Regions from separate parts of the Peribacillus sp. CSMR9 genome, predicted to be linked through region 3. Evidence: riboswitches for the same ligand, from Rfam matches in the RefSeq annotation. Region 3 holds a riboswitch; each other region holds the start of a gene.
The links. A riboswitch is a leader RNA that binds a small molecule or an ion and turns the genes downstream of it on or off. The one in region 3 is predicted to bind S-adenosylmethionine.
Positions count from the first base shown of each region.

Region 1: another riboswitch for S-adenosylmethionine. It lies ahead of N9I19_RS14970 (sugar ABC transporter substrate-binding protein); the one in region 3 lies ahead of N9I19_RS03465 (bifunctional homocysteine S-methyltransferase/methylenetetrahydrofolate reductase).
Region 2: another riboswitch for S-adenosylmethionine. It lies ahead of N9I19_RS15335 (5-methyltetrahydropteroyltriglutamate--homocysteine S-methyltransferase); the one in region 3 lies ahead of N9I19_RS03465 (bifunctional homocysteine S-methyltransferase/methylenetetrahydrofolate reductase).
Region 4: another riboswitch for S-adenosylmethionine. It lies ahead of metK (methionine adenosyltransferase); the one in region 3 lies ahead of N9I19_RS03465 (bifunctional homocysteine S-methyltransferase/methylenetetrahydrofolate reductase).

Region 1 is NZ_JAOPHO010000032.1:37,580-45,726, forward strand. It holds gene N9I19_RS14960 (hypothetical protein) at 135-308, shown strand; gene N9I19_RS14965 (GTPase domain-containing protein) at 808-3,549, shown strand; SAM riboswitch class I at 3,646-3,751, shown strand; gene N9I19_RS14970 (sugar ABC transporter substrate-binding protein) at 3,868-4,980, shown strand; gene N9I19_RS14975 (sugar ABC transporter ATP-binding protein) at 5,037-6,539, shown strand; gene N9I19_RS14980 (ABC transporter permease) at 6,541-7,545, shown strand; gene N9I19_RS14985 (hydrolase) at 8,090-8,147, opposite strand, start outside.
Region 2 is NZ_JAOPHO010000034.1:14,732-22,878, reverse strand. It holds gene N9I19_RS15360 (hypothetical protein) at 1-338, opposite strand, end outside; gene glpK (glycerol kinase GlpK) at 512-2,002, opposite strand; gene N9I19_RS15350 (MIP/aquaporin family protein) at 2,027-2,851, opposite strand; gene N9I19_RS15345 (glycerol-3-phosphate responsive antiterminator) at 3,081-3,623, opposite strand; gene N9I19_RS15340 (hypothetical protein) at 3,778-4,206, opposite strand; SAM riboswitch class I at 4,382-4,483, shown strand; gene N9I19_RS15335 (5-methyltetrahydropteroyltriglutamate--homocysteine S-methyltransferase) at 4,793-5,896, shown strand; gene N9I19_RS15330 (ArsR/SmtB family transcription factor) at 6,108-6,410, shown strand; gene N9I19_RS15325 (MFS transporter) at 6,566-7,741, shown strand; gene N9I19_RS15320 (hypothetical protein) at 7,844-8,147, opposite strand, start outside.
Region 3 is NZ_JAOPHO010000003.1:67,671-75,817, forward strand. It holds gene metH (methionine synthase) at 1-2,940, opposite strand, end outside; gene N9I19_RS03465 (bifunctional homocysteine S-methyltransferase/methylenetetrahydrofolate reductase) at 2,933-4,780, opposite strand; SAM riboswitch class I at 4,884-4,982, opposite strand; gene N9I19_RS03470 (MOSC domain-containing protein) at 5,094-5,744, opposite strand; gene ku (non-homologous end joining protein Ku) at 6,263-7,105, opposite strand; gene ligD (DNA ligase D) at 7,255-8,147, shown strand, end outside.
Region 4 is NZ_JAOPHO010000041.1:19,685-27,831, forward strand. It holds gene N9I19_RS16760 (nucleotide sugar dehydrogenase) at 1-911, shown strand, start outside; gene pckA (phosphoenolpyruvate carboxykinase (ATP)) at 1,474-3,060, opposite strand; SAM riboswitch class I at 3,460-3,623, shown strand; gene metK (methionine adenosyltransferase) at 3,788-4,981, shown strand; gene N9I19_RS16775 (gamma carbonic anhydrase) at 5,419-5,937, opposite strand; gene N9I19_RS16780 (alpha/beta hydrolase) at 6,148-6,951, shown strand; gene N9I19_RS16785 (hypothetical protein) at 7,026-7,421, opposite strand; gene mnmM (tRNA 5-(aminomethyl)-2-thiouridylate-methyltransferase MnmM) at 7,578-8,147, opposite strand, start outside; gene mnmL (tRNA modification radical SAM protein MnmL/YtqA) at 8,140-8,147, opposite strand, start outside.

The DNA.
Region 1 (8,147 bases), on a different contig from region 3:
AATTAGTCCTCCGTTGGCGAAACTTCCTTTATCGAGGGGTATTTTTTGCAAAAAGAATCGGATATAACTCCCTATTATCTTTCTAACCGCAACTATATTATAATAGAAGGCAGAACACTAAAGGAGACAACATTATGTCTGAAAATAAAAAGTTAAGCCTGGCGGATGCAGTCAAACAAAAACTGGCTCAAAAGCAAGCAGGATCAAGTAAAGATAAACTGGAAACCGGCGTAGTGAAGAAAACGAAACAGCTTAAAAGCCAGTTGACCAAAAAGCCGAATAACCAACGTAAGCGTACAGGGGTATAATCCTAATTTGTCAAAGGACAATGACTGTTCGGAGCTTATCAGAGAGCAGTTACCTTTCACGAATGAGGGTGCTGCTTTTTTATATGAACGATAAAATGGGATATTAGTAATGAGTGGGGTAGAGGATTTGTCTTATTACCGTTTTTAGTTTTAGGTAGTTAAAGGGCTGGACTTCTGGTAATTTAGATGTATAAAGAATGGTTCGCTAAACTTTTCAGATACCGGTTAAACTAGAAAAAACATAATTTCTCGAATATGGAAATGACATCTCTGTATCGGTTCATTAAAATCATTACAGTTCCATTCATTTCTGTTTTAAAATTGTAAGAGTGGTGACATGTTGTTACCATATTGTTTTGTTAAAATAATATTTTAAGGTTTTACAAATAATTTTCTTAACTAAAGGAACCTATTAATTGCATGTTAGGGCTTCTTGACTGCTTTTCAAATTAGTGATTATCCTTTAATTGAAAATATGAAATATATCGGGGGAATAAAGATGGACGAACGGCTGATCGGGAAAAAATATTATGAAACGATGATTGAGGATACAAGGAAACACCCCATTCAAGCTTTGGGTGAAATGTTTCTCGTGGAACAAAAAAAAGAAAGAGCGGATTTAACGGCAGTTCGATTCGCTCAAGGTGAAGTATACTTTCAGCACCATGACTTTGAAGCAGCCATTTTTAAATGGGAAAACATAGAAGGTGAACTTGGTTCATGGGCGAAGAAAAACATCGCTGATGCTTATTTTGAACTGGAAATGTATTCAACCGCAGAGGATATTTATAAATCCGTCGATACGAATGAAGCGGTTTTGAAAACGGAGGTTCTTTTGCAACTGTTTTCCCTGTACATAGTTGAATCTAGAAATGATTTGGCTTCCAAAGTCGTGAAAGAAGCAGTAGAGTTTCAACCTGACTATCCGAATGTCACGGAAATCGCACGAGCCTTTTTTGAAGAACAAAAGGATTGGAACAGTGCGGTGGTATTAGCGGCGAATGAAAGTATCCGTACAGAATCAATGGGCTGGTTCGATGTGCTGAAAACGTATATCCAGCAGGGGGTTGCCCAATCGATGGATCCGGACTACTTTTCAACTGTCCTTGGTTCGCTATACACACTTGACCAGGGTCGTTTCGAAAAGGTGACGGTTGCCCTCTGGAAAAATTATAAATATACCGATTCTTATTTTGAATGGCTAAGAGTGATTAATAACTTGATAGATACCATCGAATTAAACCAAGGGGATGTATGGGATGAGCTTTCCGTCTATTACAGGGATGCATATGCAGGTCTGTTGGAAGGAACGCACCTAATCAAAGATTTAAGCCCTGTCGTGCCAAGGTTGCTGGAAAACTGGCTGAAAATCGCAGATGGGGAGCTTTCGCTGTTTGCGGCGGCATCCGCGCTGTCCTGGAATGAAATCTTCCCGGATACGATTAATGCGCTGGTCATTCAGGATGCAGAAAGCCTGCTTTCGAAATCGCCTAAATTGGGAGGCGGACTGGAAGCGGGAGAGAAACTGTTCAATTCTATCATCCAATGGGCTGAAGAGAATGATTTAAGGGTTGGCAATAAGCTTAAATGGATGGTCGAGGGGCTTAAGGATACCGGAAATTTCAATCTTCTTCTTGTGGGAAGTACAGGAAATGGCAAGACATCCTTTATACAGTCAATAGTTGGCGAGAGCATCGCTGCCGAAGATCATTCTTCACTAGTCAGCGTCAAAGACGGGGATGATTTGGAAATCCTTGAAATTACCGATACAGATAGCAAGGTTGTCATGGAGCTAACTGAATTGGATGAAACACGCCGCCAGCGCGGGACTATTGTCGATGTGACGCTTATTAGTGACTATCTTAGAAATAATCGTCTGCGATTATTGGATACACCGGGGTTCAATGGGGAAAAAAGCGTGGAATCGGATTTCCAAGGCTATTTACATGGCAGTGATGGCCTGATGTTCGTTCTTGATGCCCGGGCGCCTTTCACCGGTAGTGAACGGGACCTGTTATTGGAAATTCAAATGATGGCTCCGAAACTGCCGATTCATTTCTTATTAAATAAAATGGATACGATATACAGTGATCAAGTCGCGGTCCGGATGGAAGACGAAACATGGGATAAAGTGAATGCATATTTCCCGAATGCGAAAGTGTTCGCTTTCTCTAAACTTTATGACAGCAAGCAGCAGTTGAATGACCTTTCTGCATTCCTTCAATCGAATTATCAAGATGATAATTGGAAAGAAAGAAGATCTGAAAAAATCCTTGCTTTCATTCGTAAAACTTTATCTTATCTGTTAGAAAAACGGACAGCCAATGAACGGAAATGCGAGCATTCCATCTCTTGGAATGAACAGATGGAAGTCAAATTGAATGGTGCGGTCAATCAACTGGCTGATTTAGAAAAAGAAAAAAGTGAAAATATCATAAGGTCGTACCGTGTGCTTAAGGATGAAGTGAAAAGTCAGCTTTCTTCTAAAATTCCTGAATTACTGAGGGATTGCTCTAAATCGTTAACGGAAAGCAGTGATTTCAGTCAGGTCCATATACAGTTGAACCATGAAATGAATGAGCGGATTCAAGCCTTCATTTCTGACAAGATCATGCCTCAATATTACCGTTCTCTTCAAGATTGGATTGCTAGTTCCCAAATGGAGTTCTCACAAAGCCAACAGTTTATGGATGAGATGAGTGCCGGATTCAATGAATTATACAAAGAAGAACGGATTATGCTGGCAGGTGACTTCAGGGTATTGGATGACTGGCGCCGTGATGCCGACCGGATGACAAGCAGTATCCGCATCGATGACGTTAATATCCTTTTGCGAAGGACTCCATCACAATTGCTGCTTAAAGGAGCAGGAAAGCTGTTTGGGGCAATACCGCAAAATAAAGCCAATATGTACAATCGTTATAAGAAATACTTGGAAAGTGAAGATTACCAGGATGTTGCGGAAATGATCACTGAACGCTTCCTTACCCAATTTGGATTGTTTGAAAAATCTTTAGATCGGGACATCTCACTTTTCTATCGCAGCTCATTTGCCTTACTTCAAAAAACAATAGAGCAAACGCAGACAGAAATTAAAGACTACCAGGCTACATTGGAGCATATGAAAGAAAATCCGGAAGTTTACCGTGATCCGATCACTGTGTTCGAAGTGAAACTACGTCAGTTGGAGAGACTTGAAAAAATTGAGAAAAAGCGTCTAGCCCAGCTTCAAAGAAAATAAAAGTAGCAGGAAACATTTCGAATATTCGAAAAACTATTGACTTTACGACTATATCCCTATAAAGTGATAATTACGAAAAACGTAACACGATATATTCTCTTATCAAGAGTGGCGGAGGGACTGGCCCTAAGATGCCCAGCAACCGTTCCATTAGGAATTGGTGCTAAATCCTGCAAAACAGAAATGTTTTGACAGATAAGAGAGGGATAAGTCTGCAATACAGCTGATTAAACCTCTCTATTACTAGAGAGGTTTTTATTTTATGATTTACACCAACTTAACTGATAAGAATAATAAGAGAATGTGGAGGGAAACAAGATGGGAAGATCTATTAAAGGGATATTCGTTTCAGCCATCGCTTCGGCGTTGCTTTTAACGGGTTGTTCTACAGGACAGAGTTCCACAGAATCGAAGAAAGAAGAAAAAGTATCATTTGAAAATGTACCGGAAAGATTTGCTGATGGGGAAGGGGCCAAAATCAAAGTGATCCGTAAAATTGGCGGTGATGATCATACGGCCCAATACCTTGCTGGAGCGAAGGAAGAAGGAGAAGCAATGGGCTTTCAAGTGGATACGTATACAGCCAATGGGGATACGGCTAAATTCCATGATGCGATCGCGCAGGCTTTGCAGGAAGATTATGACGGCTATATCATCTCCCATGGTGATGATGCAGCAACAGTGAATGACGTTCAAAAGTTGGTTGATGCAGGTAAAAGCGTTGTCACATTCGATTCAATTAGCGATTTATCTAAAATAGAAGGTGTGACATTAACTTCACAGGATGATGAAGCGTTGGCAACACTGGCTTTTGATAAACTGATAGAAGAACAGAAAGGTGAAGCGGCGATTGCTTACCTTTGGGTGGATGGTTTTCCTCCAATGGTGAGAAGAAATTCAGTTTATCAGGAAAAATTAAAAGAAAACCCTGGAATTAGGGAAGTCGAAAGATTCGGAGTGGCATCTGCAGATACTGCGGTTCAAACACAAAATGCAGTAGCCGCAATGCTGAATAAATACCCAAAAGGTAAATTGGATGCCATTTTCGCAACATGGGATGCCTTCGCTATCGGTGCCGCCCGGGCGATTAAAGAAGCGGGCCGCGATGAAGTGAAGATATACGGAATTGATGTATCGAATGCAGATCTTCAGGAAATCCAATCGGCCGCTAGCTCATGGTCCTACACGGCAGCCGTCGATCCCAAGTTGATTGGTGCAGTGAATATGAGGATATTGGCAAAAAAATTAGCGGGCGAAAAAACACCGCAAACCTATGACTTAGAGGCTTCACTTATTTCACAAAAGCAAATCCAAGCCTCAAAAGAAGCCGTAAACATGGCAAATCTGTCTGGTATTGTCGAAGGATGGGGTGTATCAACGGAATTTGAAGAAGATTGGATGAAAGTTTTGAAAGCTCATTATAAAAAGTAAAAGGGGACACTCTCTTTCAAGTGAAGGGAGTGTCTGTTCAATAAGGGGGAATGGACATGGGCACGCAACTAGAAATGAAGAAAATCTCGATTGAATTTCCAGGAGTGAAGGCGCTTAGTGAAGTTGACTTTTCTATACAATCAGGGGCAACCCACGCATTGGTCGGTGCAAACGGAGCAGGGAAATCGACGTTAATGAAGGTTTTATCGGGAGCCCATGCTCATTATTCAGGTGACATTTTTATTGATGGGATAAAGCAGGATATCCGCTCGCCCAAAGTGGCGCAGGAACAGGGTATTCAAATAGTTTATCAGGAAGTAGATACGGCCCTCATCCCTTATTTAACCGTTGGGGAAAATATAATGTTGAATGATATGGTCCAAAACATGGGAAAAAAACAGATAGTTCAATGGAAGGAGCTGCACAACCAAGCCTCTTTAATTCTTGAAGATATGAAAATTCGTGTCCCTTCGAAAAAGCTGGTAAGAGACCTTACTTTGGCTGAAAAACAGATGGTCCTGATAGCAAGAGCCGTTTCGACAGAATGCAAATTCCTGATTCTCGACGAACCAACTGCTCCGTTAAGTCATACAGAAACGACAGAACTTTTTCGAATTGTAAATGAATTAAAGCAAAAAGGTGTTGGAGTCATTTTCATTTCACATCGTCTGCCTGAGATTTTTGAAATCTGTGAGGAAATTACGATCATGAGGAATGGGGAGCTTGTCACTTTTCGAAAAATGGAAGACATCACCCGTAACGAAGTGATAGAGAATATGCTAGGGAAAACCATGGATGAACAGTTCCCTGAAGTGAATTCTTCGATTGGCGACGTTATTCTGGAAGTGAGGGGATTGTCAGATACAGAGAAAGTTAAAAATGTCAGTCTGCATATTAAAGCAGGGGAGATAATCGGCTTGGCAGGGTTGGTCGGGGCTGGGAAAACGGAGTTGTGTAAAAGCCTTTTCGGTCATACTTCGATTACAGCAGGTGAAATCATCCTAAATGGCCGTAAGCTTTCTTTGAAATCACCGCACCAAGCAGTAAAAAGCGGTCTGGCACTTATACCTGAGGAACGCAGGAAAGAAGGGGTCCTTGTTCAGGAATCAGTATCGGCGAACTTGACTGCAGCCAGTATCGGCAAATTCTGCAAGACATTCAGTTTTGTGGATCGTAAGGCGGAAATGGAAAAAGCGAAGGAAATGATCGCAAGTCTCGGCATTAAAACTCCTTCCGGGGAGGTGAAAGTCGAAAACCTTTCAGGTGGTAACCAGCAAAAGGTTGCCATTGGAAAATGGCTTATAGCCGATGCGGATGTATACATATTCGATGAACCAACGAAAGGTGTCGATGTTGGAGCCAAGAAGGATATATTCGAAATGATTGCAAAGCTTGCGAGGGATGGGAAAGCGATCATTTATGCATCATCCGAGCTCTCCGAAATCATTGGCATTACTAACCGGACATACGTGTTATATGACGGGAGCACTGTCATCGAACTAGAAACAAGCAAAACGAATGAAGAAGAACTGCTATTCTATTCAACAGGAGGAAATTAGGATGAGTACACCCATTTCTGTTACACAGACAGCGAAAGCGAAGAAAAAGGTGGACCTGTTCGAATTTTTCTATAAATACGGCACAATATTAACGATTGTCATTCTAATTGGAATTTTTGCCGTGTCCAATCCATCTTTCATTCAAACTACTAATCTGATCAACATCCTGCGTTCCATCTCAATCGTGACCATCATTGCGATCGGCATAACGATATCCTTGACAGTGAATGGGTTCGACCTTTCCGTCGGCTCCGTCGCATCATTGGCCAATGCCATCGTCATATCAATGTTTGTCTGGTTTTCGCAGGATACATTAATCGCCATATTAGCTGCGATCGGCGCCTCGCTTGTCGTAGGGGCTTTGAATTCATTCATGATCGTTAAATTGAGAATTCCCGACATGCTGATGACATTGGCTACCATGTTCATTATCCAGGGAATTGCCCTTACCTATACAAAAGGGGCCACGGTTTCGCAAAATATGGTCATGCCCGACGGAACATTCGCAACAGGACTGATCAGCCCGTTTTTCGCCAAAATTGGTCAGGTACCATGGATAATCCTGATCATGGCAGTCATTGTGGTAGCGACCCATATCTTTTTGACTTATACGAAGCACGGTCGTTATATGTACATGATTGGGGGAAATAAGGAAGCGGCTAGACTTTCCGGGATATCGGTCAATAAATACAAAATCCTTGCCTATCTGCTTTCAGCTCTATTTGCTGCAATCGGGGGGATTGTCCTTGCTTCAAGGGTCATGACATCGGAAATCAATTCAGGGTCCCCCTATTTAATGGATGCCGTTGCGGCAGCCTTCATTGGTTCCTCCGTTTTAGGAGCGGGAAAACCGAATGCCTTTGGAACCTTTGTCGGTGCAGTCCTGATCGGAATCCTTCAAAATGGTTTGATCATGATGTCCGTTCCGTATTATGCTATGGATATCGTCAAAGGAACAGTGCTGGCCCTTGCGCTCGCGGTAACTTATTATAAACAAAAACATTAAAATGAATCTATCACCTTAAATTATTAAGAGGCCGTTTCCCATTTAGGATAAGGGGTAGACATTGTCCTTATTAGATTCTTCTTGCAAGAATCCTGTCATTTTGAATTTTGAATAAAGATTGATAAAAATCCTGTTGGATATGAACAGGATTTTTTCGTTGGCACCTAAAGGGCGGGGTTATCGAGATAAGAATTTCGTTTATGTATCGTCTTCATTTTACTTTATCACCTCTTATAATAAAGTCGCCAAAAGCAATTATAAAAGAAGGAGGAGCTAGTTCGATAACCGCAAATGACGCTAGTTGCTGAGGGTTGAGAAATTGGGTGCAGCGGCTCCCCAGCTGATGGTCAGAAGGCTTCTTTTAGAAAAGGCTGAAATAAAATGTCCAGAAAAATGCTAAGCAAAGATACTCGCCCCAAATAAAAACTTATATGATAGACCTCCTGATTTTTATTCAGAACACCATCATAATATTGTTAAGGGATAACACCAACTGATTTTCAAAAAAACAGAACCTTTGAGTTTCAGGTTCTGTTCATATTTTCTATTTGAACTTTTGCACCTCTTCTTGTCCCTCGAATTTGTTGTCTGTCAATATGCCG
Region 2 (8,147 bases), on a different contig from region 3:
TTACTCGTCAATTCGTGCTGTTTACTCGTGAATTCTGCACGTTTACTCGTGAATTCGCGCTGTTTACTCGTGAATTCGCGCTGTTTACTCGTGAGTTCGCGCTGTTTACTCGTGAGTTCGCACTGTTTACTCGTGAATTCGCGCTGTTTACTCGTGAATTCTGCACGTTTACTCGTGAATTCGCGCTGTTTACTCGTGAATTCTGCACGTTTACTCGTGAATTCGCGCTGTTTACTCGTGAGTTCTGCACGTTTACTCGTGAGTTCGCGCTGTTTACTCGTGAGTTCGCGCTGTTTACCCTTATATTCAATTGGTTCATTTGTTCTCATAGTGTCCATATAGATATTAATATCCCTAATCTGCCTTTAAAAACAAAAAAGAGAGACCATAAATGCACATTATCGAATTCACGATAACGCATTCATGGTCTCTCCTGTTCTCCGGCCGAGTTATTAACTTGATTTTAGTATATCATACTCTAGCTTATATTAGAAAGACTTCGCTTTGTTTTTTATTTAAAAGCCATTGCTGCATGTACAGCTTTTTTCCAGCCTTCATATAATTTATCTCTATCTTGCACTTCCATGGATGGTTTAAAGGTTTTGTCCACCGCCCATTGCTGAGATATTTCTTCTTGATCCTTCCAATACCCGACAGCAAGGCCCGCCAAATACGCCGACCCGAGTGCCGTAGTTTCGTTTATTGTCGGCCTTTCGACTGGCACCTGTAATAAATCGCTTTGGAACTGCATTAAAAAGTCATTTTTGACTGCCCCGCCATCCACTCTCAATGTCTGCAGCTCGATTCCCGAATCCGCCTCCATTGCATCAAGGACATCCTTCGTTTGATACGCCAGTGATTCAAGTGTGGCACGAATGAAATGTTCTTTTGATGTCCCGCGCGTCAAACCAAAAATGGCTCCCCGTACTTCACTGTCCCAATATGGAGTCCCAAGGCCTACAAAAGCCGGTACTACATATACTCCATCTGTACTTTCCACCCGCTTTGCATAAGCTTCGCTGTCCTTGGCATCATTAAGCATCCGCAGACCATCACGCAGCCATTGGATTGCGGAGCCAGCTACGAATATACTGCCTTCCAATGCATATTCAACCTTCCCATTCAATCCCCAAGCAAGTGTCGTCAATAGTCCGTGTTCGGAACTGACAGCCTTGGCTCCCGTATTCATAAGCATGAAACAACCTGTTCCATACGTATTTTTTGCCATTCCTTCATTAAAACAAGCTTGGCCAAATAATGCCGCCTGTTGGTCACCGGCTGCTCCTGCGATTGGAATCGACTGGCCGAAGAAATGATATTCAATCGTATGGGCATACACTTCGGAAGAAGGTCTAACCTCTGGCAGCATCGACTTCGGCACAGTCAATATCTCCAGCAGTTCTTCATCCCATTTCAGTTCATGGATATTGTACATCAATGTCCGGGATGCATTGGAATAGTCCGTTACGTGAGCTTTGCCTCCTGAAAGCTTCCAGATCAGCCAAGTATCGATGGTACCGAATAACAGCTTGTCTTCATCTGCCCTTTGTCGTGCCCCTTCCACATTATCGAGGATCCATTTCACTTTCGTTCCGGAAAAATAAGCATCTATCAACAATCCCGTTTTATCCCGGAATAGATCATTAAGTCCCTTCTCCTTCAAATCATCACAGATTTCACTTGTTTGCCTTGACTGCCATACAATCGCATTATAAACAGGGGTACCCGTTTCCTTATCCCAAACGACTGCCGTTTCACGCTGATTGGTGATCCCGATACCGGCAATTTGCTCTGGCTTTACACCTGATTCCGATAGTACACCAGCAATTACCGCTAAAATTGATCCCCAAATCTCATTGGCGTTATGCTCGACCCAGCCCGGCTTAGGGAAATGCTGCGTGAATTCCTTTTGGGACGAGTGGACGATCTCGCCTTTTTCGTTAAACAAAATCGCCCGTGAACTAGTTGTTCCTTGATCCAATGATAAGATATATTTTTCCATACTGTGTTTCCCCCCTTTTTTAATTTAACTAGCCATGTTGCTAATTTCTAACTCACTTGATTGCTTTTTGCCAAAAGTATATGCTAACACCAATATTATCAGACTTGCTCCTAAAACAGCCCAAAAGGCTGTCGTCAATTCACCTAAAAAGACCGCTTTATAGAAAACAGCTCCAAGTGCTCCACCGACAATCGGACCAACAACAGGAATCCAAGCATAGCCCCAATTTGATTTTCCCTTACCCGGTATTGGCAGCAGGAAGTGAGCAATACGAGGTCCAAGGTCACGGGCAGGGTTTATGGCATAGCCTGTCGTTCCTCCTAGCGACATCCCGATAACAACAATCAATAAACCGACAGCAAATGGGTTCAGACCTTCTGTAAACTCGCCGGCTCCAATAAACAATAAGCCAAGAACAAGGATGAACGTACCAATCATTTCACTTAATAGATTTGAAAAAGTATGTGGGATAGCCGGTGAGGTTGAAAACACACCAAGCTTTGTACCTGGATCCTCCGTAGCTTTCCAGTGAGGTAAATAATGTAGGAATACAAGAGTCGCACCTATAATTGCCCCTATCATTTGGGCCATGATGTACCCTGGCACATCAGCCCAAGGAAAATCTCCATTGATAGCTAATGCTACTGTAACAGCCGGGTTTAAATGTGCCCCGCTTATGGAACCCACTGCAAAGACACCCATTGTAACAGCCAGTCCCCACGCAATCGTGATGACAATCCAGCCAGCATCCTTGGCATAAGATCCTTTTAAGGAAGATCCCGCCCCAATGCCTGCACCAAATAAAATTAAAATCATCGTGCCTACTACTTCTCCCCAAAATGGAGTCATGAATAAAACCCCTCCCCTGATAAATTTTAAAAACCAAATAAAAAAGGAGATTCACAGCAGAAATATCCTCATAATAATAATGAGTATATCTGTTGTGAATCTCCTAGTCTCCGTCACATATATTAACTTATAATTTACAATATACTAGTTTGTGAAAACGCTGTCAATTATTTTGCGAGGAATTATTCTATTTTTCTGTAATTTTTTTCAACTTCCTCGTTCGACCCCATTAAACGATATCCCATAATTCAGTTTTGGAAGTGGTGATTGACGAAGCTCCAGCATCAAGGGCGTTCAGGACTTCATCCGAAGTACGTATGAGGCCGCCTGCAAAAATCGGTGTTTGTAATCGTTCCTTCACTTCCTTAATCATCCATGGCATGGCGCCCGGCAAAACTTCGATATAATCCGGCTTGGTTTTCTGCACCAGCTTATAACTTTTCTCCAGAGCATGTGAATCTATTAAAAAGATTCGCTGGATGGCAATGACCCCTTTTTGCTTCGCTTTCAAAATGACGCTTGATTTAGTCGATATCAACCCATATGGATTATACTCCTGGCAAATGAATTCTGTCGCATATTCATCACTTCTTATGCCATGGATCAAATCGACATGATAAATCATTTTCTTATTATGCTGCTTTGCCATCATACTTACGTTTTTCAATTGTGATATATGCAAATCAAGAAACACACCTATTTCATAGGAACTTTCTAAAAATCTTTCGAAATCCTTCATGCTTGCTGAAGCAGGCAAAATCTTCTGGTCCATTATTTCCCCCCTTATTTCCTGGAAAACTATAAGTAATTTAGTATATTTTATTGAGCTTGATTTATCAAACACATTGTGAGGTATGGCATTTCAACCTACCCTTACACTAACATACCTGGCATCCCCTTTAAATATTGTGGCTAAAAACGATCCATCATATTGAAAGTTTCATTTTCAATGCACCTTCGACCAGCTCATATGATTTAATTGTGCCAACGGGGATTTTTCTCACGATGTTCCAAGCATTAACATTCATTTTGATCGTTCTATTTTCGAATTCAAAAAATGGCGGTTTGTTAAATATCCTTTGGTTAATGAAATTCCTGTCAATAGGCTCCATTTCCACTAATTCAAATAAAATTGTTCTTTTTTCCACATGAAGCGGTTTTAATGTAATCCGGAAAGCTACGTTTTTCTTTAACATCATTTTTTTCACTTCCATCGTTCCGGAAAGCACTATATGCTTTGGCGTAATCTCGACTTTAATATCCTGACCATATGATTTCATTCTTAAGATTTTCTCTATCATGGCTTCAGTTACCGTTATCGGTATGCCATTTTTGAATGGACTGAATGTACTCATCCTTGCATTCCCCTCCTGCCGCTCAAATGAAACGTCGGTTATAGCATATGCCGGGTTCCCTGATGTAGTTAACATTTCAGCCCATATTAATAATCGGTATATTCGAAATCTTCCACCTTCATTACTTGACCTTTATAAAAACTACCTGTATAGTCTTAATTAATTTAATAGACAACTCTTATCCAGAGAGGTGGAGGGACTGGCCCTTTGATGCCTCAGCAACAGACTGATCATGTACTGTGCTAATTCCAGAAGTGTAGAAACTTGAAGATAAGAAGAGTATATAGCTTTGCTGCCAACACCTCTTCTTATTTTTAAGAAGAGGTGTTTTATTTTTAGGCTGTTTTCACATACTTTGTTGCTATTTACCAGGTAGTGAGTTGTGGTTGATTTCCCCTCCAGATGCTCGCTTTCCGCGGGGCGGGCGGTGAGCCTCCTCGGCGTAAACGCCTGTGGGGTCTCACCTGTCCCGCTGCTCCCGCAGGAGTCTCGAACTTCCGCTCCAATCAACCTTAAATAGTTTCGTTTTAAAAACAACAATCTTTACGAAAAGAGCCTATTTTTAAAAGGAAAGAAGGAATGCAACATGTCAATCACATTAACGAAGGCACCATTCAGGGCCGATCACGTCGGAAGTTTATTAAGACCTGAACGTTTACATATTGCCAGAAAGCAATTTAAGGAAGGTACCATTTCAGCAGAGCGGCTTCGTGAAGTTGAAACCGAAGAAATCAATCGGATTGTCGAAAAACAAATTGAAGTTGGATTAGAGGCCGTGACGGATGGTGAGTTCAGACGAACATGGTGGCACTTTGACTTCCTCGAACATTTAAATGGCATCGAGGGATATGTGACTGAAAAAGGTCTCACATTCGATGGTGTGGAAACAGAGAGATATAACGTTCGCAATACCGGGAAGGTTTCATTCAATCCTGAACATCCCTTCATTCGCGATTTCATTGAATTGAACAAAATCGTGAACGGACGCGCCGTTGCCAAGCAAACCATTCCCAGTCCGAATCAATTATTTGCTGTAGGCATTCATAATAAAGACATCTACCCTGATATTGAAGACTATGCTAATGATATCATCAAAGCGTATCAGCATGCTTTGAAGGCTTTTTATGAAGCAGGTGTACGTTATCTTCAATTGGATGATGTATATATTGCCAGACTTTCAGCTCCAGACTTCCAGTTCAAAGATGGAAAATATACGAGGGAACAATTAATCGATCTTGCACTTCGCGTAATTAATGGCGCATTGGAAGGCAAACCAGAAGACCTTGTCGTCACTACACACCTATGTCGTGGGAACTACCAGTCGACTTGGGCGTTTGAAGGAAGCTATGCCCGTATCGCCCCAACTTTATTGGCAAAAGAAACAGTGGATGGATTTTTCTTGGAATATGATGATCAACGCTCAGGAGATTTCAAGCCATTGGAATACATTCCAAATGGCGGTGCACGGGTCGTACTGGGTGTCGTCACTTCAAAAAATGGAGAAATCGAAGACAAGGAAGCTGTTAAGGCACGCATTGAAGAAGCCTCGCACTTCGTTCCTCTCGAACAATTATGCTTAAGTCCACAATGCGGCTTCGCCTCCACCCATCACGGCAACAAGCTGACCGAAGAACAGCAATGGGAAAAGCTGAAATTCGTCGTTGATGTAGCAAAAGAAGTATGGAAATGATTTTTTAGCGGAGACTTTAATTCTGATTTACAGGATTTGAACAACCTAATCGGCCCGCACTGATAAGGGAGCCGATTAGGTTCTTGCAATAATACATTTCCATTCCTTTAATGACTCTTTAGATAACGGTATCAAGTTTTGCTATTTATGAAACTAACGATGAATGATAAAACCATTTGACATATCGATAATTCTCGATATAATGAAATGTATGAAAACAATCGAGATATTTAAAGCATTATCCAATGAATCCAGGTTGCAAATCTTACAATGGCTCAAGGCGCCTGAACTCCACTTCACCCCTCATGAGGGAATAGACATGAAGGAAACCGGCGTTTGCGTAAGTCAGATTACCGAAAAATTAAACATGACCCAGTCCACGGCCTCTCAATACCTCTCGATGCTTCTTAGAGCAGGATTGATTAAAACGGAGCGGATAGGAAAGTTTACGTATTACAAACGAGATGAAGAGGCAATCTCAAAAATTACTGATTTCTTGAAAGAAGAAGTATGAAAATGAACCTGATCCGTACCTTAGAGGGTTGGGTTCATTTTTCTCTCTAACATTTCGATATTTCGCGATATGTTTATTTTTTATTCATACATATTAACATATTGCGATATGTCTTTATATAAAATTAATAATCATTAATGAGGAGTGAATCTATTTTGCTTAATACATGGAAAATTTACATGTTAGCGATTATCAGTTTTTTAGTAGGAACATCCGAATTCATCATATCCGGAATTTTGGATAAGATTGCGGATTCTCTTGGAGTGACCCTTGCTGCCGCAGGACAGCTCATTACAATTTTCTCCCTTGTCTACGCAATCGGTACACCCATTCTCATGGCTTTGACAGCAAGTTTAGACAGACGAAGATTAATGTTGTATTCCCTTGGACTATTCGTAGTGGCCAATCTGCTTGCCTTTCTATTACCAGGCTTTGGACCTTTTCTATTTGCACGCATAATCATGGCACTTGGTGCAGGATTGGTTGTAGTCACCGCTCTGAATATTGCCGCTAAGCTTGCTCCGCCAAATAAACAAGCAAGTTCTATTGCGACAGTTGTCATGGGGTTTACAGCTTCCCTTATCATTGGCGTACCTCTCGGAAGAATCATGACAGATGCATTCGGGTGGAAATCCGTCTTTGGCGGAATCGCCCTATTCGGCCTGATTGCCATGATCGTTTTATTCTTTACCATTCCTCCTACCAAAGGGGATAAACCAGTACCACTTCTCCAGCAGCTGGCCCTTCTTAAAAAAAGGAAAGTTGCCCTTGGATTATCGATAACCTTCTTCTGGCTTGGCGGATACTCGATAGCTTATACCTATCTATCCCCTTACTTGCTATCCGTATCAGGGATAAGTGACTCTCTACTTAGCACGGCCTTGCTTATATTCGGTATTGCAAGCTTGATCGGATCAAAGTTTGGCGGTTATAGTACGGATCGATGGGGTGTATCATTTACACTAATTGGCGGTATGGCGCTGCATATTATGATGATCATCATGTTATCCATCGTTACGAATTCATTGATGGGCGTTTTGATAATCCTTACATTATGGTCGTTCGCAGCATGGTCATCAGGGCCGACACAGCAATATCATTTAGCGACCCTTGAACCTGAATCATCAGGAGTCATGCTCGGTCTGAATCAGTCGATGATGCAATTGGCCATGGCGGCAGGTGCTGGAATCGGCGGTGTTGCTGTAGAACAAGTATCCCTTGCTTCCATAACCTGGATCGGTGCAACAGGGGTTGCCATTGCCATGGTCATAGTTCTGGTCCTTTCAAGTTCATCGTCAAGCAGTAAAATAGCACAATCCATAAAATCCTAGACCGTTATATAAACATTCATCATAAGGCTAGATTTTAGCCTTATGATAAATCCTAAAGCTGAAAGCAAACAAAAAAGGAACGGTCACTAGCACGTCCCCTTTTTACTTGCAGCTATCATCATCATCCATTTTCTTCACAAATATATCATCCGTCACCCTATCTTCCAGCTTGTTCCTCAAGGCCAATTCCGCAGCCTTCCCATCACTAGGCGACCCGTCCGCGAAATACATCGGAAACAAGGAGAAAAACATAATATAGAAAGAAAAATAGATGAATTGATACCAGATCACCGAGCTGTCCAGGATATTCTGATACACTAAGCTATATATGATCAGCATGCTGACTAAATTAAAGATAGCCCCCCCTAAATATATCAGCGTATTCGTCAATCGATTATCATGTTTT
Region 3 (8,147 bases):
GTGATTTTCCGGGTTGTAAACCAATAGTTTGTCTCCTTCACTTTGAGCAGGGAAAAATTGATAAATTGCATGCAAGCCGTAGTCGGGTTCCGTCTTTAAGAATTCGATCAATTCATCAACAAGCGCATTCAGCTGCACTGCTTTTTCATTCCCTTGCTTTAGCAATTCGGCGAGCTTACCTTTTAAGCCCAAATGATGTCCAATCAGCATTTGCCTATTAATGTATGGCTGGATTACATCCAATGGATAGTTTTTCAGGACGTGACGTTTGATATCACGCGGTTTTTGAACAGGCACATTACTCAAAGGCGCAGCTGTGGACTGCTTCCGAACAGGTTTTTCCATCGTGGCAGCAATGGCGGCATTGACTTTCGATTTTTCTCGTTTCTCGACTAACTCTTTTAAATACACCACTTTTTTGTCAGTGTCATGTAAAATATTCGTTACAGCTAAACCATCCATCGCATCTTTGGAATATAAAACAGGTCCTTCATATTCTGGTGATATTTTAAAATCGGTGAATTTACGGGATAGCGCTGCCCCTCCCACTAAAATAGGGGTATCTATTCCCGCCTGCCTTAAATCCTGTGCGGTTAAAACCATTTGCTGTGCTGATTTAACCAGTAACCCAGATAGGCCAATGATGGTTGGCTCATGTTTTCGAACCTCTTCAATGATTTGTTGCGGTGCGACCTTGATACCCAAATCAATGACTTCATAGCCATTATTGGATAGGATGATATCCACTAAGTTTTTCCCGATATCATGTACATCCCCCTTGACAGTAGCTAAGAGGATCTTTCCTTTTTTAGCACTATCTTCAGAGTTTTCCATTAGCGGCTCAAGGTGAGATACAGCCGCCTTCATTGCCTCTGCACTCTGAAGCACTTCTGCGACAATAAGTTGGTTGTCGTTAAATAACCGACCCACTTCACTCATCCCATCCATCAATGGTCCATTGATGATTTCCAATGGGGTATCACCGCGCTCAATTGCTTTATTTAAATCATCAATTAATCCTTCTTTCGTTCCTTCGATAATATAGTTACCTAAACGTTCGTCCAATGGCAGGATAACACCATTATCCTTCTTCTCCGCTTTTTTACCACGATAGAACTCGGTAAAGATACCTAAAGTTTCTGTAGATGTCTCAAACAGGAGTGCCTCAGCCAATTTGACTTCCTCTTCAGGTATCAGAGCGAAACGTTCAAGTTTTTCTGTATTAACGATAGCATAATCGAGACCTGCTTTTGTACAATGGTAAAGGAAAACGGCATTTAGAATTTCCCTTCCCCTTGCTGGCAGACCGAATGAAACATTCGAAATGCCAAGTATCGTTAAGCATTCCGGATACTTTTCTTTGATCGCCTTTATTCCTTTCACCGTTTCTAAAGCAGATCCGATATATTGTTCATCTCCCGTCCCTACAGGAAATACCAGCGGATCAAAAATGATGTCACTTTTGTTTAGACCATATTTATTGACAAGCAAATCCACCGACCGTGTAGCCACTTCCAATTTCCGTTCAGCATCGACGGCCATCCCAATTTCATCAATCGTTCCTACGACAACGGCAGCACCATATTGATGGATGAATGGTACAATTTTTTCAAAGCGTTCTTCACCATCTTCAAGATTAATGGAATTAATGATGGACTTTCCTTGTGAATGTTTTAATGCTTGTTCAAGTACGGCTTCATCTGTAGTATCGATGACCAAAGGGACTTTCACTTTTTTGACGACCTCTTCTACGAACTCCTTCATATCGCCAAGTTCATCCCCATCAGGATCGGCAAGACAGATATCAATGACATGGGCACCTTTTTTCACCTGGGCACGTGCAATTTCAGCAGCTGGCTCGTAATGCTTTCCACGAATCAGCTCCTTGAATTTTCGAGATCCGATAACATTCGTTCTCTCACCAACGAATAAAGGGCGCATTGAATCATCATAAATGAGCGGCTCTATGCCTGATACGGCATGACCATGGGCTGAGGTCGTAATAGCACGGGGCTGAATGCCTTCGAGGACCCTGGAAAGTTCTTTAATATGCTCTGGTGTCGTACCACAACAGCCCCCAATGATATTGACCCATCCCTTTTCGGCAAATTGCTTCATTTTCTCCGCAAGGGAAGTCGGTGACTCATGATAGTGACCCTCTTCATCCGGGAGCCCAGCATTCGGATAACAACTGATGGCGCTATTTGCTATATCTGCAAGTGTCCTGATATGGTCTATCATGAACTCCGGACCTGTTGCACAATTCAGGCCGACAGCCACGGGCTTCATATGTTCAACCGATAAATAGAAAGCTTCTATGGACTGGCCAGCGAGTGTCGTGCCCATCGGTTCGATCGTACCTGATATGATGACAGGCACATCTTTTCCTGTTTTAGCGAAGGCTGCTTTGATTCCAGAAAAGGCAGCCTTGACATTAAGCATATCCTGACAGGTTTCCACCAATAGCAAGTCCACCCCACCATCCAAGAGACCAAGTGCCTGTTCTTCATAGGAATCGGTTAAAATATCAAAAGTCGTTCCCCCTGTTACGGAAAGCGTTTTTGTAGTGGGACCCATCGAGCCAGCCACATATCTTGGCCAATCTTCATTTGAATACTTTTCACATGCTTTAACGGCAAGCTCGGCTGAAATTTTATTAAGCTTGTAAGCGATTGTGCTTATTTGGTATTCTTCAAGCACGATGCTTGTCGCTCCGAAGGTATTTGTTTCAATGATATCAGCACCTGCTGCTAAATATTTTTCATGGATGGATTGGATGATTTCTGGTTGTGTCAGTGATAAATACTCATTGCAGCCCTCGAATTGCTCCCCGCCAAAATCCTCTGCTGTTAAATTCTCCGCTTGGAGCATGGTCCCCATCGCTCCATCAAGAAGGAGAATCTTAGTACCCAACTGTTCTTGAATCGCTTTTTTATTCATGTACTGCCACCTCTGATGTTTGTTTACTATCGACTTTTCTAATATATTTCGTAAGTTCCGCCGTCATTTCATAGCGAAGGAACGGAGTGATTAAATATATGCCCTTGAATTTTTCCCTTGCAGCGTCCACTAGCTCTCGTGCGATATTCACCCCTTCAATCCTTGACTTTACAGGGTCATCCCCCGCTAAAGCCATAGCCCTTCTAACATTATCAGGCAATTTGATGCCTGGGATCTCATTATGGATGAATTCGGCGTTCCGTGTGCTTGTCAAGGGCATGATACCGATGAAAATCGGGGTCTCTAAATGTTTTGTAGCTTCATATACCTCTTCAATCTGCTCCACCGAATAAATTGGCTGTGTTAAAAAGGATTGAGCACCACATGCAATCTTCTTTTCCATTCTCTGAACAGCCTTATCCAGATATTTCACATTGGGATTAAACGCGGCGGCAATTTTAAAATTTGCCCGTTGGCCCAAACTTTGACCGGAATAGGAAAGACCTTCATTAAATTGTTTGACCATACTTATCAGGTCAAACGAAGATAAATCATAAACCGAAGTGGCACCTGGGAAGTCCCCAATTTTAGAAGGATCTCCGGTGATGATCAATAACTCATTCAGCCCCACTGTCTGCAGACCCATTAAATGTGACTGCAGGCCAATTAAATTTCGATCCCGGCATGTTATATGCACCATCGGCGTTACATTCAATTGGGTCTTCAGTAAATTAGCCAGTGCATCATTCGATATCCTTGGTGAAGCAAGTGAATTATCCGCTAATGTAATTGAATCGACCCCTGCTTTTTTCAAAACCTCAGCACCAGTCATGAAACTCTCTATTCCCAACTTTTTCGGTGGATCAAGTTCAACTAGTATCGTCCTTTCAGTTTTGGCCTTTTCGTAAAGTGGGATTTCCAACTCTCTATCAATCACTTCAATTATTTCTATTTCACGGATTTTAGTAATTTTCTCTTTTACTGGTACCAAACTTCCAATTGCATTCTTTACAGCTTGAATATGCAAAGGCGTCGTTCCACAGCAGCCTCCTATGATCGTGGCACCTTGCTCACGCAGCTCGAGGGCACTTGAACCGAAATATTCCGGCACAGCTTTATAGACAAGCCTTCCATCCACATAATCCGGAAGGCTGGCATTAGGATAAATGGCAATCGACGCTTGCTTTGGTAAACTTACTTCTTCCAAGGCCCTAATCATATGATGTGGACCGAGACGGCAATTCACCCCAACAACATCGGCACCCAATTGCTCAAGTTTTTGAAAGGCTTCATTTAAATGGATTCCATTTTGAAGATTACCCAGTTCATGCATCGAAACATTTGCGATGATCGGCAGTCCAGTTTCATTTTTAACGATTTGCAGGACGGTTTCAAGTTCTTCCAGGTCATAGAATGTTTCTAGGAGAATCCCATCAGGATTTTCCATCAGCAGACTGTATAGCTGTTCTCGAAAACCTCGCTTTATCTCTTCAATGCTTAAATCCGATTTCCTGATACTCCGCTGTGCCCCTATGGTACCGAAGACATATGCCTTTCCTTTTGCCGCTTTTTTAGCAAGGATGACTCCCTGGCGATTGATTCTGCTTACTTCATCTTCTAGTCCATGGCGTTTCAATTTGTTGAAGTTGGCACCGTAGGTATTCGATTGAAGGATATCTGCACCAGCTTCCAAATAGGCACGGTGGATGGACACTATTTGATCTGGGTTCGTACAGTTTAATTCCTCATAACATTGATCGATGCCATTAGAGTACAGTAAGGTCCCCATTGCCCCTTCCCCAACCAGCATTCTTTCTTTCACTTCTTTACGAAAATTCATCATTACATCCTCTCTCAAAAACAATCCTGTTTTTGTCGTTTTCTATGAGTATGAGAGAAAAGAAAAAAAACCTTCTCAAAGAAGAAGGTTTTTTGAAACATTCTCCTCATCTATCAAGCTCTGCTTGTTGGATTTAGCACCTTTGCCTAAGCTGGTTGCTGAGGTTTCTTCGGGCCAGTCCCTCCACCTCTCTCGATAAGATCCATTTATATAATTTTCACAAGATTTCAAAATTTGATTATATTTAATTTACATTAATAATCTGTCAATTTCAATACCTGATCGTCATTTTTTTCACTTTTGCAAAAATCATTCAATCTTTTGCAGCTTGAATTCTCTTTAATATCCTTTGTTTCCAGTCTTCCGCTAACGAATCCAGTTTGAGTAAAGCGTTTGCGCCTTCCAGCCCATCTCGTTTATGAAGGATCACCTCTGCTGCATAATGAACTGAAATTTTTTCTTGCAAACGATCTATTAGCACGATTTCGTTTTGTTTATTTATCGTTCCTTCTTGAAGTACTTTTGCAAAATAACCAGTGAAACTCGTTTTTAGCACGAGTTCCAAAAACTTAGGTTCTTGATTGAAGTGGGAAATGGTCGAACAAGGAATCCTCCCCTGGTTAATTTGAACAATCACTTCGCCTATTTGATAAATATCGCCGATATATGTTGATACTTCCGTCATCCCCGCTATGGTTAAATTTTCACCGAATGCAGGGATATCCAGCTTTTTAGAGAATTTTTCATTCCATAATGAATAATGCTCAAAGGGGTAAAAGCACAAAGCCCGATCAGGACCTCCATGGAACTTTATATTACCTACCCCATCACCAATTATGCCAGATCTAGTTACTGTCACATTATCCCGTGCTTGTTTATCCATGGCTGAAAAGATATCGATATTCGAAAAATTTTCCTGTTTGGGCCTTCCGGCATGAAGCGATTTGATTTTTCCATTTTCCATTTTTAACATCATCTTCCGTTCATTTTAATTTATATCATCCCATATGTTTAAATTATACTAAAAATCCATTTTTTCTGTAATTATTTATGAGAAAATAGTGGATCGGAACATACAAAATCCCCCATGATCCGTTAAGCGGTCGAATATCATTGATTTCCAGAAAAAATCATAGGATAGTTTAGTAATTTTGTTGCTATTTCAGAATTAAATATGGTAGAATATGAACACAATATATAGTCGAAAACTACAACCGTTCGCCTATATGTTGATTTTCACGATTGAATTCCTCATTGTCGCTCTTTAGGGAGCGAATTTTTTTGCCTTCATTTGCATCCACTATTTTCTTTTAATCCCATTAATCGGATCACATCTTGATCCAATACCTATTTGTACATGCATTACTTATGTAATTTTAACGAATTATTTCTTTGTAAAGTCTTTCATAATCTTGCCATTCCCTTTGTTAAAACGAGCAAAAAGCCGAGCGACATAATGCGTCTTCCGCTCAGCTTCCTGTTTTATGCTTGTTTCTTTTTTTTCGGTGCCGCTTTCTTTCGGGTCGTCTTTTTCTTTTCCGGTTCATCATGTTTCGTTCGGTCAATGGATGCCTGTAAAGCCTCCATTAAATCTGTTACATTGTTGGAAACTGGCTCTTTTGTTTTGGCTGTAATCGTCGTTTGTCCCGTTTTCTTCGATTCAATCAATTCAAGTAATGCGGTTCGATAGTCATCTGTGTATTTTGCCGGATCGAAAGTAGTCGTTAATTGATCTATCAATAACACGGCAGTATCTATTTCCTTTTTTACAATGGTATCATTAGCAGGGATATTCGGTACATCCGCTGTTGAGCGAACTTCATCCGGATAATGGATCGTTTCCATCACCAAGGTATTATCAACGACTCGAATTACCGCCATTTGTTCTTTTGAGCGTATGATTATTTTCGCTAACCCTACCTTATCCGATTCCTTGAGGGCCTGTCTCAGAAGGGAATAAGCCTTTATCCCTCCATCATTAGGCGACATGTAATAACTCCGGTTAAAATATATGGGATCTATTTCTTCTATTTTAACGAAATCCACAATTTCCACGGCTTTTTCTTCGTTTTGTTTTTTCAGTTGCTCTAGTTCATTGTCTTCCAATACAACAAATTTTCCCTTTGTATACTCAAAAGCGCGGACTATATCATCCTTACCCACTTCTTTCTGACATACCGGACAAACTTTTTCGTATTTAATCGGTGAATGGCATTCCTTATGCAACGTCCTTAAAGAAATATCCTTATCCTCCGTTGCAGCATGAAGTTTAATCGGAATGTTCACCAAACCGAATGATATGCTCCCCTTCCACATCGTATGCATATTCGTCACCTCATAACTTATTTTTAAAGAGAAGAACAATTTTATTATTCCCCTTTGTTCAAAAAAAACCGAAAAAACAATTGCCAACTCTAACACTTCGTTTTTTTGGCAAAATAATGTTAATCAATTATTTGCGGAGGTAAAACTAAATGAAACCAATGCTGCCAACCTATTACCCTGAAGCCCCCACCTCCAAAGATTGGCGTTATGAGGTCAAATATGACGGCTTTAGGGCAATTTTAACGATAGACTCCGATACGATAAGCATCTCGAGTCGGAACGAGAAGGAATTATCACCACAATTCCCAGAAATCATTGCTTACATCAAAAATTTGGACCTGGAAGATTATCTCCCGCTACAGTTAGATGGAGAGTTGGTTTGGCTTACCAATCAAGCAAAGGCCGACTTTTTCCAAATACAGTGGCGAGGGCGCCTTGGGAAACAATCCTTAATTTCAGAAAAAGCTCATTTTTCGCCATGCCGGTTTATTGCGTTTGACCTGATTCGCATCAGCGGAAAGGACATAGCTGCTAAACCTATGGAAGAACGAAGGGGATTCATGCTGAATATGGGTGAAGTACTTGGTTTTCCTATGCCGCCTGACCCCAATGATAAGGCTTTGATCCAATTAATTGAGAGTTTTGACGTTTTGGATAATGCCTTGAATAAGGTCATCCTATTAGATGGCGAAGGGGTTGTCGCTAAGGAAGTTCGGGGTACTTGGCAAGAAGGAAAACGTACTACATCTTGGATCAAAGTGAAAAATTGGAAGACCGTTTCTTGTTTCATTACAGCATTGCACAAAGAAAATGGTTACGTTTCCCTCGCAGTTTTAAAAGAAGGTGCCGCAACGAAAATCGGAAGTGTTAAAAATGGACTGAGTGCTCAAGATAAAAGGATATTGCATGAACTGATCAAGCAAAATGCATCAGATGAAGATGCACAATTTTTTTATATCCATCCATCCATTTGCATCGAAGTTCAATTCCTACACGTATATGAGGAAAATGAATTGCGTGAACCTCAGTTTTCGCAATGGCT
Region 4 (8,147 bases), on a different contig from region 3:
CATTGATTGAGATGTCAGGGCTAACGATCGGGAAAGATATCTTTCTCGTACATTGTCCGGAACGTGTCTTGCCTGGGAGAATACTAGAAGAATTGGTGCATAATAACCGAATCGTCGGCGGCATTACAGAAGCCTGCTCCTACAAAGGAAGCCTTGTCTATGAAACTTTCGTTAAAGGGGAAATCATTCGTACGGATGCGAAAACGGCTGAAATGTCCAAGTTGATGGAAAATACCTTCCGTGATGTGAATATTGCTCTTGCGAATGAGTTGGCTAAAGTTTGCTTCCAATTGGATATCAATGTATTGGATGTCATATCAATGGCAAATAAGCATCCACGTGTAAATATTCATCAACCAGGACCAGGGGTAGGTGGACATTGTCTCGCGGTCGATCCTTATTTCATTGTCGCTAAAGCTCCTGAGACAGCTAGAATCATCAAATTAGCCCGCGACACGAACGTTTCTATGCCGTATTATATCGTCAATTGTGTCAGGATGTTACTTGAAGGTATCCGTAAACCAAAGGTAGCGGTTTTTGGACTTGCCTACAAAGGAAATGTAGATGATATCCGTGAAAGCCCGGCCATTGATGTTGTAAATATCCTGATGAGCATGGATCAGGTGGAAGTATCCTTGCATGACCCACATGTCCAATCTGGAAAAATGCCAGTCGTTTCTGTCGAAGACGCTGTAAAGGATGCCGACCTGATTCTTGTCTTAACCGATCATAATGAATTTAAAGAAATGGATTATGACAAACTTTCGAATAAGATGGCTCATAAAATAATTTTGGATACTCGAAATTGCATTGATGCAAATAAACATAACACCCAAATTGTCAACTTAGGCAATGTATTCGAATATAAAACAGAGCATTTGAAAGAAGTAAGGAACAAAATGATTATCTAATAAACAACTGATTCTGCTGCAAGGCCGGAAATGGATAGGATAGATAGAGAATAAAGGGTGTTGACTCAGTCAGCACCCTTTAAGTTTTGCAACATGTTAAAAAATCATTTGAAATAATAATAGGATGAACCTGTAATTTTTTATTTGCAGCGAAGTCTATATTAGTAGTTAGGAGGAGGTGGGGCGGGCAGAGGAGTGGTTTTATAGTATGAAAAAATGATGACGAACTTCCTCGTTTTTTATATGGCCAGCAGGATGTATAGGATTGGTTCAGGAGACCTTTCCCCGGGCTTTCTGAACAAATGGAATGATAGCCACTAGCTGGAACATAGGAGACAGTTTCTTGGCTGTTTTTAATTCAAAAGTATAGATTGGATAATACTATATGTTCTGTAAATATGACTTCCTATGCGGACATGTGAAGAGCAGATTTGGTTTGCCTGGCGCTTCAGGCTAATGTGGCTTTTACAGCAGTGAGATCGTAATGGTTGATTTTTTGCTCAGATTAGTCAGTTTATAAAGAAAGGACCAAGCAAGGGCTTGGTCCTTTTGGTACAATTTATTATGCCGTCGGGCCGCCAAGTTCTTCGATTTCACTTGGAACGCTTCCGAATTTTTTAAAGTTTGCACGGAATTGGGCAGCAAGAGCTGTAGCTGCTTGTGTATATGCAGCAGAATCTTCCCAAGTCTTGATTGGTTGAAGCACTTCATCAGGAACACCAGGAACATGAAGTGGAATATCCAAACCAAAGATATCGTCTTTAATTGTCTCGATATTTGCTAATTCGCCTTCAAGTGCCGCTTGTACCATCGCGCGAGTGTAAGCAAGTTTCATACGGCTGCCAGTTCCGTATGCACCGCCAGTCCATCCAGTGTTGACAAGGTATACTTTTGCGTTGTGCTCGTCAATTTTATCTCCAAGCATTTCAGCATAGCGTGTAGCGGGAAGCGGTAAGAATGGTGAACCGAAACATGTTGAAAATGTAGCTTCCGGTGAAGTTACTCCTCTTTCAGTACCAGCCAATTTACTTGTGTACCCACTTAGGAAATGGAACATTGCCTGTTCCTTGGAAAGCTTGCTGATTGGAGGCAGTACGCCTGAAGCATCAGCTGTTAAGAAAATGATTGTATTTGGGTGTCCTGCGATACTTGGGCTCACGATGTTATCGATCGCTTGCATTTGGTATGCAGCACGAGTGTTTTCTGTTAATGAACTATCATCATAGTTCGCTTCACGTGTTTCAGGATCAACAACTACGTTTTCCAATACGGCACCGAAACGGATCGCATCGAAAATTTGTGGTTCTTTTTCGCGTGAAAGGTTGATCGTTTTCGCATAGCAGCCGCCTTCGATGTTGAATACACCGTTAGAAGACCAGCCGTGCTCGTCATCGCCAATCAGTTTACGATTAGTGTCTGCGGATAACGTTGTTTTACCTGTACCGGACAGTCCGAAGAATAAAGCGACGTCCCCTTCACGTCCTACGTTAGCAGAGCAATGCATTGGAAGGATTCCAGCCTCTGGAAGTAAGTAGTTCATGATCGAGAAGATCGATTTTTTCATTTCTCCTGCATATTCCGTTCCGCCGATAAGGATGGTGCGGCGTTCAAATGAAACGATGATGAAAGTTTCAGAAGAAGTTCCGTCCACTTCTGGATCTGCTTTGAAATTAGGTGCCGAAAGTATTGTGAATTCTGATTCGTGACCTCTTAGTTCCTCTTCGTTTGGACGGATGAACAAAGTATGGGCGAAAAGATTATGCCAAGCATATTCATTAACAACTTGGATAGGAAGGCGTGATGATTCGTCTGCACCAGCGAAACCTTTGAAAACAAAAATCTCTTCTTTTGCTTTTAGGTAGTCAACTACTTTATTATATAGTTTATTGAACACATCTTCGGAAATTGGCCGGTTCACTGAACCCCAATCGACTTTATCTTTAACAGATGCTTCTTCCACGATATATTTATCTTTAGGTGAACGACCAGTATATTTGCCGGTTTCAGCTTTTACTGCGCCAGTTGATGTTAAAACGCCTTCGTTTCTGCTCAATACCTTTTCAACCAATTGAGGAACTGAAAGTTGAGTTTGAACATTGTTTCCTGTTAATAATTGGTGTAACTCATTAGAAACATCTACAGAATTCATATATGAGGTACCTTCCTTTGTTTAAGTTTTTATATTACAATTAGTATAACACATTCATTTAAATAGTCTATACTATTTATTTTTTTTTGTGATAATTTTCAACTGGCCGCATTAATCAATTTAAATGGGAAGGAACCGAGTCAGGATGATCGCATATACTTTCATGGAAGCATCTTAATTTTGAATGGTAAATCATGATGCCTTTCCAATTCTTGTTCTCAATGTTCTATTATTAATGGCAATTTTCATTATTTCTATTCGCCCCGGCTTGGAAACCCTTTAAAGACGTTGAACCAACACGTATTTTCACGTGAACGCCATTCTGGGGGAAATGTTCTTTTTTAGAAAAGCATTGACAAATTCCAACCAGATACGATAATATCTTAAATTGTACGGATTCTCTTATCCCGAGTTGGTGGAGGGACAGGCCCTTTGAAACCCAGCAACCTGCCATATTGAACTTGACTCCAAGATCGATCGCCGAAAATAAAGCGATGGTTCTTCAAGGAATAGTGGTGATGGTGCTAACCTGAGCAAGGTAAAAAACCCTTGAACGATAAGAGTGAAAGGATAGAAGACAGAATTTTAAACCTTTCCTCATTTGCCAGGGAAGGTTTTTGTGTTTTTAATAAGTAATTCTGTGTCTATAGTTGAAACTAATGAGGGAAACGAGTTCCGTAAAAAATCAGGCTTATGCCTACAACATACTAACTTCCAAGGAGGAAATATGATGTCAAAGAAACGTCTATTTACTTCTGAATCTGTTACAGAGGGCCATCCGGACAAGATTTGTGATCAGATTTCAGATTCCATTTTAGATGCTATCCTTGCTAAGGATGCAAATGCACGTGTTGCGTGCGAAACAAGTGTAACAACAGGTCTTGTACTTGTTGCTGGAGAAATTACAACATCCGCTTACGTGGATATTCCGCGTATCGTTCGTGATACGATTGCAGGAATTGGCTACACACGTGCGAAATACGGTTTCGATGCTGAAACTTGTGCTGTATTAAGTTCAATTGATGAGCAGTCTGCCGATATCGCAGCTGGCGTCGATAAAGCATTGGAAGCTCGTGAAGGAAACATGTCAGAGGAAGAAATCGATGCAATCGGTGCAGGGGACCAAGGTCTTATGTTCGGATTTGCCTGTAATGAAACTGAAGAGCTTATGCCGCTTCCGATCTCATTGGCACATAAACTTTCATTCCGCCTGGCTCAAGTTCGTAAAGATGAAACGCTTGCTTACTTACGCCCTGATGGTAAAACACAGGTAACTGTGGAGTATGATGAGAATAACCGTCCTGTACGTGTAGATACGATCGTTATCTCTACACAGCATGATGCAGAAATTACGCTTGAACAAATTCAAGCAGATTTAAAAGAACATGTGATCAAAGCAGTTGTTCCAGCTGAATTGATCGATGCTGAAACTAAGTACTTCATCAACCCGACTGGCCGTTTCGTAATTGGCGGACCTCAAGGGGATGCTGGTCTTACTGGACGTAAAATCATCGTTGATACGTATGGCGGATACGCTCGTCACGGCGGCGGTGCATTCTCTGGTAAGGATGCTACTAAAGTTGACCGTTCTGCGGCATATGCTGCTCGTTACGTTGCGAAAAACATCGTGGCAGCTGGCCTTGCTGACAAAGCGGAAGTTCAATTGGCATACGCAATTGGTGTGGCAGAGCCTGTATCGATCTCGATTGATACGTTCGGAACTGGTACTGTTAGCGAAGAAGTCCTTGTTGACCTAGTTCGCGCTAACTTCGACCTTCGTCCAGCCGGTATCATCAAAATGCTTGATCTTCGTCGCCCGATTTACAAACAAACAGCTGCATACGGACACTTTGGCCGTACAGATGTCGATCTTCCATGGGAACGCACAGATAAAGCAGAAACATTAAAAGCACAAGCATAATCAATAAATGAAAAGGTGTCCCGCTTATAGCGGACACCTTTTTTTATTGATTTATTTTGCCGTCAGAGGGAATAATTCAAGAAATCCCATAGAAATCCACTCACGTGCATATACTCGTGAGATTAGTGCGTTTACTCGTGAGTTTGGTGCGTATACTCATGAGAATGGGCGTTTACTCGTGAGATTGGCTCGTTTACTCGTGAGTTTAGTGCGAATACTGGTGAGTTTGGCTCGTTTACTCGTGAGTTTGGTGCGAATACTCGTGAGTTTAGTGCGAATACTCGTGAGTTTAGTGCGAATACTCGTGAGTTTGGCTCGTTTACTCGTGAGATTAGTGCGAATACTCGTGAGATTGGTTCATTTACTCGTGAATTTGGCTCATATACTCGTGAGTTCGTAAGTTTGGTGCGTACCTATAAGTTCCCGCTATATTCAGTTTATTTTATACGTTCTGCCGTTTTGTAGTATTGCCCTTTTTCAGCATATTCGCGTACGATACGTTCCATATCCTGACGGTCTTCTTCGTTGATTTCACGAATGACCTTAGCTGGGCGTCCGAATGCCAACATGTTCGGTGGAATGACTTTGCCTTGGGGAACGAGACTGCCTGCACCTATAAAAGCCCCTTCGCCGATTTCCGCTGCATCAAGCACAATCGAGCCCATGCCGATCAAAGCTCCTTTTCGGATTTTACAGCTATGTAAAGTGACCTGATGGCCAATGGTTACTTCATCCTCGATGATCAATGGATTATTTGGGCTTTGGTGCAGAACGCTGTTATCCTGTATACTGACTTTGTTCCCAATGATGGTTGGGGATACATCGCCGCGTATGACGGAATTGAACCAAATTGACGATTCTTCACCAATTTTCACATCACCTGTCACGACAGCGTTTTCAGCAATATAAGCGCTTTCAGCGATATCAGGTTCTTTACCTTTAAACGGATAAATAATCATTTTCAATCATTTCCTTTCCGAAGTGAATGTTTTTATGTATTATTTTAATATACCGTATGCAAATACACTTGGCTATTTATAATATAAATGTACAACTTGTTAGGTTTCTTTTTTGGCGAAAATCACGAATATGGTTATAATTTATATATATTATTTTAACTATAATGGATCGTATACAACAAGTGAAAAGTGAAAGGGGGATTTCGAATGTGGAAATGGGAGACAGAAGGAGACGCAAAAGGCGTCATTGTCATCATTCATGGGGCGATGGAACATCACGGCCGTTATAAGTGGTTAACACAAATGTGGCTTTCAGCTGGATACCATGTCGTCATGGGCGACCTTCCTGGGCAGGGTATGACAACTCGCGCCTACCGGGGACATATCGATTCCTTTGATGAATATTTAGACGAAGTGAAAAGCTGGATAGAAGAGGCTTACGAATATTCGTTGCCGGTCTTTTTACTTGGACATAGCATGGGCGGTTTGATTTCGATACGCCTTCTTCAGGAAGAGGAATGGGACATTGCAGGGGTGATTCTTTCTTCTCCATGTTTAGGCCTCGTGACGAAGCCGCGGAAGTTCCTGACAACCATCTCGCATGGTTTGAACATCATGATGCCTCAGTTAAGGGTAGAATCCGGATTGACACCTGAAATGGCAACGAGAAGTGCGGAAATTCGTGAATCCGATAGAAACGATACATTATATATCACGAAGGTTTCGATTCGCTGGTATCGCGAGCTTGCACAGGCGATGAAGGATGCTTTTGAAGAGATTCCCGAATTTCAGGATGTGCCGCTTTTGGTCATGCAGGGCGGAGATGACCGAATCGTGAATAAGAAGGCGGTTCGTGAGTGGTTTAATTATAACCTGGCCAGTGAAAAGCAATATAAGGAATGGCCGAAGCTTTATCATGAAATCTTCAACGAACCGGAGCGTGATGATGTATTCCAATATGCGCTGAGTTTTGTTGAAAATCGTTTAAAGATATTAGGGTATGTCGTTTGATCGGTAAATCCTGCGGAATAATTGAAAAAGCTGCTGAATTGAGACATTCAGCAGCTTTTTTTATTTGAAATGGATCAACCTGCGTTTGTAAGCAATTCGTACGATTTGATGACCGGTGCCCAAAAAGGAACCGGATACATAAATTGGCTCAAATGTGTAAGTTCATTTTTATTGGATAAGGCGGTGGATAGGAGATAGATGGATTTAAAGCTCAAGTCATTAGCGAATAAATCTAAAAGCGTCGCTTTCATATTCATGATTTCTTCATGGTTTTGTGTGGAAATCACTAAATCGAGCTGTGGCAGGAACTTATCAAAATGATTTTCAAGTTGTTTGAGGTCTTCCATGTTTTTTTGTTTTTCTGTCAATGAATTAAGTGATCTGACAAAACTCCCGTACTCTTCACTCGAATCCCTTTTGATTCTTTCTGTCAATATATCGGTCAGTAATGAAATAGGCAACTGTTCCATTTTTTCTACACCCTCTTATCTATTTTCTTTAATTATAATTATTATAGACGAAAAATTCAAAAAGTTATGATTGGAAATTTGCTGCCGATCATTTGAGGGGTAGCCATTTCCTTCGAATGAAAAAACACCGTTCCGAAAGAACGGTGTCAGGAGCGATCATCTCTTTTCAATCGCTACAATGAATGGCGGATTGTTGGCTTGGTTGATGAAGCCGTATTTCAGGATATGCGCTTTTTGTTGAGGGAAGTTCTGTACATAATCCATCAATGCATCCCGTTCAGCCGATCCTCCTGGATGTCCATGGTAAATGACGAGGATGATGATGCCTTCAGGTGCAAGCATCTCGAACAGCTGTTCAATAGCTGATATCGTCGTATCTGCTTGGGTGATGATTGATTTGTCACCGCCAGGAAGGTAGCCTAGGTTGAATATGGCACCTGTGATCTTTCCGGAATGTTCTTTTCTGATGTATTTGCTGAGTTGTTCATGCCCATCGTGAATGAGGGTGCAGTGTTCCTGTAAATTCTCGGACATCAGTTTGGCCGCTGTGATTTGGAGTGCTTCTTTCTGAATGTCAAAACTATAGACATGTCCGTTTTCTCCGGTTAGTCCTGCCAGGAAGACAGTATCAAAACCGTTGCCCATCGTGCCATCAAAGGTAATATCCCCGGGCTGGACCGCTTTTTCAAGCAGGATCCTGGCGAATGGCAAAATTCGGTCAAGCTT